Regions from separate parts of the Exiguobacterium sp. s138 genome, predicted to be linked through region 2. Evidence: predicted binding sites of a transcription regulator. Region 2 holds the regulator's gene; the other holds the start of a gene.
What was found. The regulator LexA, encoded in region 2, represses DNA repair genes until DNA is damaged. The targets are predictions, from matches to a motif close to CGAACATATGTTCG.
Positions count from the first base shown of each region.

Region 1: a site for LexA is predicted at 1,695-1,708, ahead of addB (helicase-exonuclease AddAB subunit AddB). Genes of this name have one in related genera too.

Region 1 is NZ_JACSMW010000001.1:65,895-70,336, forward strand. Features, by position in the region: gene KNP91_RS00405 (competence protein ComK) at 1-151, shown strand, start outside; gene KNP91_RS00410 (hypothetical protein) at 255-665, shown strand; gene KNP91_RS00415 (hypothetical protein) at 766-1,107, opposite strand; gene KNP91_RS00420 (truncated hemoglobin) at 1,167-1,547, opposite strand; gene addB (helicase-exonuclease AddAB subunit AddB) at 1,887-4,442, shown strand, end outside.
Region 2 is NZ_JACSMW010000001.1:440,786-445,227, reverse strand. Features, by position in the region: gene tkt (transketolase) at 1-635, opposite strand, end outside; gene KNP91_RS02265 (DUF896 domain-containing protein) at 830-1,066, opposite strand; gene KNP91_RS02260 (YneB family resolvase-like protein) at 1,180-1,833, opposite strand; gene yneA (cell division suppressor protein YneA) at 1,879-2,166, opposite strand; gene lexA (transcriptional repressor LexA) at 2,375-2,989, shown strand; gene KNP91_RS02245 (metal-binding protein) at 3,020-3,490, shown strand; gene KNP91_RS02240 (MIP/aquaporin family protein) at 3,677-4,381, shown strand; gene glpK (glycerol kinase GlpK) at 4,419-4,442, shown strand, end outside.

The DNA of each region.
Region 1 (4,442 bases), 370 kb from region 2:
TCAAGTGGAGTTTCAAACAGGACAACGAATCGATACCGATGCCTCAGCCTACAGTATCGAACGACAACGGATCAAAACGTTGGAACTAGCGTATGAAATGCAACGGAGATTTCAGGAAGAACGACCGATGACGTTTAATAAAGCACGATAAGTGGAACATTCTAACAGGAATCACTACTTAACACAGCGAATAAACAGTAAGGTGCGAGAGAGAGAATTAAAGGGAGGTGAAGCGGTCGAAAGACCGCTGCACAATGAATGAATCATATGAATGGTTAAACCGACGAAAATTACAACCCGGATTTGGTGTAAACGGTGGACGTCGCTTCATCAGTTCACGTATTGTCCGACCGGAAAATACACCGGGGAAACGCATCAAAGGCATTAAACGTGCCCGTCAGCTTGTCGTCGACGAGTCAGGAAATCGACGCTGGGTGACGAAACGAATCGTCGTAACAGATGCTGCAAAACACATGACAATCAATCGTCGTGCTTCGGTTGCCCAAAAAGAAGTGACGGAATCTCGTTTGGAGCAAGTAAAACAAAAATTAACGTCGAAAAAAGTTCTTTTACCTGTTTTAGCAGCAACAGGACTGGCCGTTGCCGGCGGAGTGCTCGCTTATGTCATGCGCCGTAAAAAACGAAATACAAAAGAACAACTATAATCTCAAGCAGACGACGTATTGTCTGCCTACAGCAAAAGCCGTGCTCTCCCCATGAATACATGAGGGTGGCACGGCTTTTATATGAAGAAGACTGCAGGTCTTACAAGAAACGTTTGCGAATCGATGTCGCAAGCGCCTTCTCAGAGATTTCTTCCAGTTCTGTTTGGTTTGTCGGATCGAAACTGTCATTGTAGAATCGGCCGACAAACTCAACCCGGTCATAATCCAGTTCTTTGAAAATTAAATGTTTATGATCGTCGTAGAAGACAACCCGGTAATAATCAGATCCACGTTCGAGCGTCACGAGTGCCCGAATGTGTTCTAAGCGTTTTTGTTCGTCTGACTTTTCTTCTTCGACCGGTTCTTCTGTCGCTTTGGCTGCTTCAGCCTGTTCGAGTGCGCTTTTTACTAATTCACTCTTTTTATCTTGTTCTTCAGTCATGGTTATCGCCTCCAATTTTTATTTTACCTTGAAATGTACCGATGAGAAAGAAAAATCCCTTATCCGTTCTGATGAGCATCACAAATCCGCAGAACATTGAAGGCACCGATTCGTAAGCGTTCGATTAAACGTGTCGCGGCTTCTGAATCAGAAATGGTCTCTTCGATGGTCATCGTCATCAGTTCAATCCACCGGATGGCATGCACTTCTTTGATGGGCAAAAGACGATGAATCATGGCAAGATTCATTCGTTCATCATACGCATCATATTGTTTCGGACCACCTGTCAGTTGAATCAAGAATCGTGTTTGAGCCTGTTCAACGTGCCGGCGGTCGGAGGGGAATAAAGGACGAAGAAGATGATCTGTATAGACACGCTCATAAAAACGTGCGACGAGTTGTTCGATTGCTTGTTTTTGACCAAGGTCTTCATAAAGCATGTCTGTCCCTCTTTCTTTTCAGTCTGATGAAGACAACCATTATCTCAGTCTTTACCCGCTTTTTGCAACTCCACACGAACCACTTGATAAATGATTTAAACTGAATAGAAAGAGCACAAAAAGAAAAAATGTAATCTTGATTTAAAACGGACGTTTGTTCGTATTTATGAGATAATGATACATATGATAACGTCTAGGAGGAGAGGTCCGGTCTGTTATTTTCAGCACTCATTTCATATGAGAGGACAAAAGCGGCATAAAGCTCCCCGATATTATTTAAAGGAGGTGAAGGTCGGCCCACCTGATGTTACAACCACAGGTGTCCGCTGATCTGACACAATGAATTACATGCATTTAGGTCGTGCCGGTACAGGCAAGACCACAACATTAATTGAACAGGTAATTGACCAGTTAGCTGAGCAACCGCTTGGTCCATCCATCTATTTCATCGTACCGGATCAGATGTCCTTTGAGATGGAACGGCGTATTGCGACGGATCCCCGGCTGTCCGGTCTTGTCCGGATGGAAGTCATGAGTTTACGCCGGTTTGCCTTCCACATGATCCGGGATTACGGAAACCAGGTGATTCCGTTTTTAGATGAAACGGGGACACAACTACTATTACGCCAAGTTGTTGAAGAGGCGGAAGAAGAGTTGAAAATCTTTAAACGGACGAAAAATATGCCCGGCTTTTACAAAGGATTAGACGAATTGATTGCCTCGTTTAAACGTTCTTTAGTAAATCCGGATATGCTACGTCAAATCAGTGGAGCGTCACCGGAACGCTCACCGAAATTAAATGATTTAGCCCTGATTTATGAACGTTTTACTGAACGAATCTCAGATAAGGCCCTTCATGCTGACGATTATTTTACGACCTTGATCGAGCTGTTACCAAAAGCTGATTTAAGCGATGTTTCTGTATTCGTGGACGGTTTTTATGAATTTTCGTTACAGGAACAGCAAGTTTTGCTCCGATTGATGGAATTGACGAAAGATATGCACCTGAGTTTTACACTCGATGTCGAAGACGTTTATACGAAACAGTCTGAGTTTGGAGTTTCACAACGCTGTTACATGCAGTTGATTGAACAGATGAAAGAGCGGCAGATTGCGCATGAAGACATTTATTATGGACAGACCGTTAAATTTCAGAGCACAGGCTTGCGGATGCTCGAACAAGCACTTCTGTCGCCCGGCTACCCGCCAACGGATGAAGAGGTGACGGGAGTGACGGTTTCTGCTGCCGTCAATCGTCAAGTCGAGACGGAAGCCGCCGTCAGAAAAGCCATTCAACTCGTGCGTCATGACGGATATCGTTTCAAGGATATCGCTTTTCTTGTCCGTCACCTGGAGCCATACGCCGATCACTTGGAACGCGCTTTTCAACTGTATGATATTCCGTACTTTTTGGATCAACGGGAATCGATGGTGCATCACCCGATCGTCGAATTAGTCCATGCCGTCCTCGAAATCGTGATGACGGGTTACCGGGAAGAATCTGTTTTTCGTCTGCTGAAAACAGAACTGATTCCACTTCCGGCAGAAGATCCGCGGTTAGCACTTGATCGCCTGGAAACGTTTGTGCTGGAGCGCGGAATCAAGGGTTCGATGTGGAAAAAACCATGGCAACTGAAGCGCCGTTTAGCCGATGAAATCAGTTTGACGGATGCTGAATTACAAGAGGAACTCGAGCTGAACGAATGGCGTCAATTTCTGGTCGAGGCGATCGAACCGCTTGAAAAGCGATTCAAGGCCTCTAAGACCATGAGTGAATATACACGCGCTTTGTACCGTTTCCTGGAAGAACATCATATGACCGACCGGTTGACGGTGTGGAAGCAACAAGCGCTTGAAGTCAACGAACTCAGTCAGGCACGTGAACATGATCAAGTGTATGAAGCGGTACTGCATCTCTTTGAACAGCTGGAAGCTGCGGCACCTGAAGCTACGTTGACAACGGAACTGTTTGTCCAAATGGTCGAGACCGGGCTTGAAAGTCTCCGCTTCTCACTAGTTCCCCCTTCGCTCGATCAAGTGATTGCAACGGATTACGTCCGGGGGCGTTTACAACAGGTCAAAGTGGTCTTTTTACTCGGTGCCAATGACGGATTGATTCCACTTGTGGAAGACCAGTCTAAACTATTGTCAGAAGGCGATCATGACTTCCTGCATGATCAGGGCATTCCGGTAGGCAAAGCATCCTTGGATGTATTTGACGACGAATTGTATTACCTCTATCAAGGGGTGACGGCACCAAGTGAATCTTTGCATATCAGTTATGCACTTGTGGATGAGGACGGAAAGGCGCTTCAGCCGGCATCAATCGTTAAGCAGATCAAACATCAACTGCTGCAGGATCGTCCGGTAAAAACATACTTTGCAGAAGCAGGGGATCATGCGCCGGATGATCAGCTTCAGTTCGTGACGAGTCCGGAACGGGCGGCAGCGGCAGCGGCAATCGAGTTGAGACGGCTGCAACGTCGTTATCCGATTCAACCGTCCTGGTTTGATGTGTATAATCGGTTGCTAGAAAACGGACGGGGCCGCGAACGGATGGCCCTGTTCTCCAATGCCTTGTTTTATCAAAACCAGGCAGAACCGTTGCCAGAGGATCTGGCACGCAATCTGTACGGTGACACGATTAAAGCCAGCGTCTCCCGCTTTGAGACCTACAATGCCTGTTCCTATAAACATTTTGCCCGGTATGGACTACGGTTAAAAGAACGGAAATTATATAAATTCGAAGCACCGGACATCGGCAACCTGTTCCACGGAGCCCTCAATGATTTATCGATGAACATCAAAGCCTCGGGGAAACGTTGGCGTGAACTGGATGACCAATCGTGCAGCAATCTCGCGAAAGAAGCTGTCGAGAAAGTGACGCCGGAAATT
Region 2 (4,442 bases):
AAACGTTGCTGGACGTTTTCCGAGAACGATTTATCAAGGTCACCGTCAAGCGAGATATCGTTTGAATCATACAGAACCACGAGTTTACCAAGACCTAAATGTCCTGCGAGTGAAGCCGCTTCTGCTGAAACACCTTCCATTAAATCACCGTCTCCGCAAATCCCGTATGTGAAATGATCCACGACGTTTAAATCGTCACGGTTGTATTTCGCTTCGAGGTGACGCTCTGCCATCGCCATACCGACAGCCATCGCGATGCCTTGTCCGAGTGGACCAGTCGTCGCATCGACACCTGCTGTGTGACGGTATTCCGGGTGACCCGGTGTTTTTGAGTTCCATTGACGGAATGACTTCAAGTCATCCATCGCAAGATCGTATCCTGATAAATGGAGGAGTGAGTAGAGAAGCATTGAACCGTGTCCTGCTGAAAGTACAAAACGGTCACGGTTGAACCATTCTGGATTTTTAGGGTTGTGGTTCATATGATCCGCCCATAATGTAAATGCCATCGGTGCTGCACCCATCGGCATTCCCGGGTGACCCGAGTTCGCTTTTTGTACTGCATCAATTGATAAGGTACGAATCGTATTTACTGCTAATAATTCTACTGTTGTCATGTTCGTCAAAACAATCATCCTCTCTCTTTTTCACAAATTCCTTCTCATTTTAGCATACCCGCAAATGTGATACAACTTTTCTAAATAGTATGTCACATTAAAATGAATGCGCTATCTATTGCCGTTTTCTTACTACTTTCATGATACACATTACGAACTTTTTATCAAAAAAAGCTATCCCACTCATCCCATTGAGTGACATAGCTTTTTCGTTATTGTTTATTGCGTTCTTCTTCTTGTGCCTGCTTCAATTTTTCAGGTGTTACGTCCGTTCCTTCTTCATCGACGATTTTAATGCCCATCATCTGATTTTTGAATGAACCGCGGAATGCTTCGAGATACGCTGTCCGTAATTCTTTTTGTTCCGCCGTTTCCGCATCTGTTAGCGGTTCGACTTTTGATTTATTGGCCAGTTCATTAATCCGGTCTAATTGTTCTTGTGATAACATGATATCCCTCTTTCTGTTGACTCAAATATGAGTTTTAAATCGTAATCCTACTGTAAAAGACCCACTAAAAAAAAGCAAGTTTGATGCGCCGCTGACGCACCAAACCTGCTTCCTTATTCATACGTACTGATGACTTCTTTATATTCCAGATAACGCCGGTTGACGGTCGCTTTCGAAATGTCGTGTCCCATGCCTCTCAGCGTCACGGCGATGTCCGCAAATGTCAGCCCTAACTCACGTAAGCGGACGATTTCTTCGATTGGCACTTCTTTTCGGCTCCGTCCGGCGTTCTCGCCTTGCCGATTGAGATTTTGTTCGGGACGGAAGCCGTTTTCAACAGCTCGCCGCATCCCGCGGGCAATCTTCGCATTATGCAGTTTCCGTTGATACTCTTCGACGAGCGATACGATCTCAAGCACCATCGCTTCAGCGTCCGCCAGTTTATACTCGCCATCCGATTCCATCGTCATCAGTTGAACCTGATGTTTTTGGAACGTATGTAAAATGGCGATTTTGGCATTCCCGCGTCCGATCCGCGTATCATCCGTTACGAGAACGGCATCCACCGCTTGACGTGTGACGTAATCAAGAACGGATAACATCCCTTCCCGGTCAACGTCGTAACCACTTTCTTTTTCCGTGATGATATCCACGACTTCAAATCCTTTTGTTGCAGCGAGTCCCGACAGTTCTGATCTTTGCCGCTCAAGCGAGCTGTCCTGTGCTTCTTTTTCCGTCGAGACGCGACAGTAGATTACTACTTTCATCGTACTTCACACCCCTGTTCGTTCATTGACAACTTTTACAGTTTGTCATTGTTGCGCGATTGGTACAACGATTTTGTTTTTCGAAATGACATGTGTCGTCTTTAACTCATTGTTCTCAATCAACCATTCGACATATTCTTGGTCCGTCATTGAACCGTCGTTGTATACTTCCGCTACCTGTTCGACGGTCGCGTTCTGGTCTACTGTAACGGAAGTCGTTAACAGCTGTTCGACCTTTTCATCTGGGCGAGGCGTTAAGAGAAAAAGAATGAAGGCAAGGCTGAGCGTATAAAAAACAATGGAAAAGGCATGGGTACGGATTGAATGCATCATGATGAATCCCTCCAAATTAAAATGATTTAGAATAAACGTTCGCGGAACAATTGTTCGCATAACTCATCTTAAACCAGGAACCGGTGTTCGGTCAACATAAAATGTCGAACAATTGTTTGTACGCTCATTTGTTCTATGTTATAGTGATTTTAGAAACATGTATTCCTATAACCTTCAAAAACCAATCCGGAAAGAGGTGGCAATTCATATGCGGAAAATGTCGAAACGACAACAAGAAATCCTTGACTACATCGTTGCTCAAGTGAAACTGAAAGGGTATCCACCTTCAGTTCGTGAAATCGGTGAAGCTGTTGGTCTTGCTTCAAGCTCAACGGTACACGGTCATTTGGATCGTCTAGAAAAACGCGGACTGATTCGCCGTGACCCAACAAAACCACGTGCGATTGAGATATTGCTTGATAAACCTGAAGAAGATCATGAAGCCATCGTACACATTCCTGTCATCGGGAAAGTAACGGCCGGTTTTCCTATCACAGCCATCGAAAATATCGAAGAACATTTCCCGCTTCCTGCACATTATGTCGGGAACGAAAATGTCTTCATGTTGACGATTGACGGTGAGTCCATGATCAATGCAGGTATTCTAGACGGTGACCGGGTCATCGTTCGTCAGCAAAACACAGCAGAGAATGGTGAAATCGTCGTGGCTATGACCGAAGATAGCGAAGCGACAGTCAAACGGTTCTTCTTAGAAGATCAACAAGTACGTCTCCAACCAGAAAATGACTCGATGGACCCGATGTATTTCGATAACGTCTCGATTCTTGGCAAGGTCATCGGCGTATATCGGACGATCCACTAAGCGAGGGACCAGCGTAGCTGGTCTTTTTTCATGCCTTCTGGAAATGTACATGATACAGTCAATACCGTCGCTCTAACCGGCTACGTTGCGTATTCGGTCGCAACGCAGCAGACGGATTGGCTTCCAACCGCTGTCGGCATCGCCGTCGGCACCCTTTGGCTTTCACCAGACCTCGATTTGAAGTCTGAACCTTACTATCGGCACGGTCCTTTACGTGTCCTTTGGATGCCTTATGTCAAAATCATGCCCCACCGGTCCATCTGGTCACACGGATTGATCATCGGTGACCTGATCCGCCTGTTGTACAGCGCCGCTTTCGTGATTCCACTTCTGTTTTTGGCGCTGTATCTGAAACTTGTTGAATCAAGCACAGTGGATTCCTGGTTTGCGGCCATGCCGGCTTTTATCATCGGTGTTATGATCGCCAGTACGATACATATCGTTCTTGATCACTCCAGTAGCTTCTTCCGTACAAAAAAGAAACGGAAAAAGCGTCGTTAAAAATCCTTTGTTCATTGAAAAATGAACAAAGGATTTTTTTAATATCCATTTCTCATTTTTTTAAACATAAATTAAGGAAATTTTAATTTGAAGTTTTGAAGTATTTGTATTGAAAACGTTCTCAATTAGATGTAGGTTTAAATGGAAAGACCATTATTTGCTTTAATCCAAAGGGAGGGTTTTTGCATGAGTAACTTTACAAGTGAGCTGATTGGAACAATGATTCTGATTTTGCTCGGGGACGGAGTCGTTGCAGGGGTTGTCTTAAGAAAGACAAAATCTGAGAACGGCGGTTGGATCGTCATTACATTCGCTTGGGGTCTCGCCGTTATGACAGCAGCATATATCGCTGCTTCAAGTGGTGCCCACCTCAACCCTGCATTGACATTGGCGCTTGCCATGAATTCCGATTTACCGTGGGCAGACGTACCTGTCTACATTGCCGGTCAATTAATCGGAGCATTCATTGGTGCAGTACTCGTTTGGCTTCATTATATGAAACACTTTGAAGCGACTGATGATCAAGCAGCAAAACTGGGTGTATTCGCGACAGGTCCAGCGATTCGTCATACACCGTCAAACCTGATTTCAGAAATCATCGGGACATTTGTCCTGGTATTCGGAATCCTGTCATTTGGTCTGACAACATTTGGTGACGGACTGAAACCATTCATCGTCGGTCTTCTTGTCGTCGTCATCGGTCTCTCGCTAGGTGGTACAACAGGGTATGCCATCAACCCGGCCCGTGACCTCGGTCCGCGGATTGCCCACGCTATCCTGCCGATCAAAGGAAAAGGTTCATCTGACTGGAGTTACTCGTGGATTCCAATCGTCGGCCCGATCATCGGCGGTGGAGTAGCCGTCTTGCTGTATCAACTGCTACAAAACTAATTTTGTTTGACACCTACATCTCAAGGGGGATTTTAGAATGGAAAACAAGTACATCTTAGCA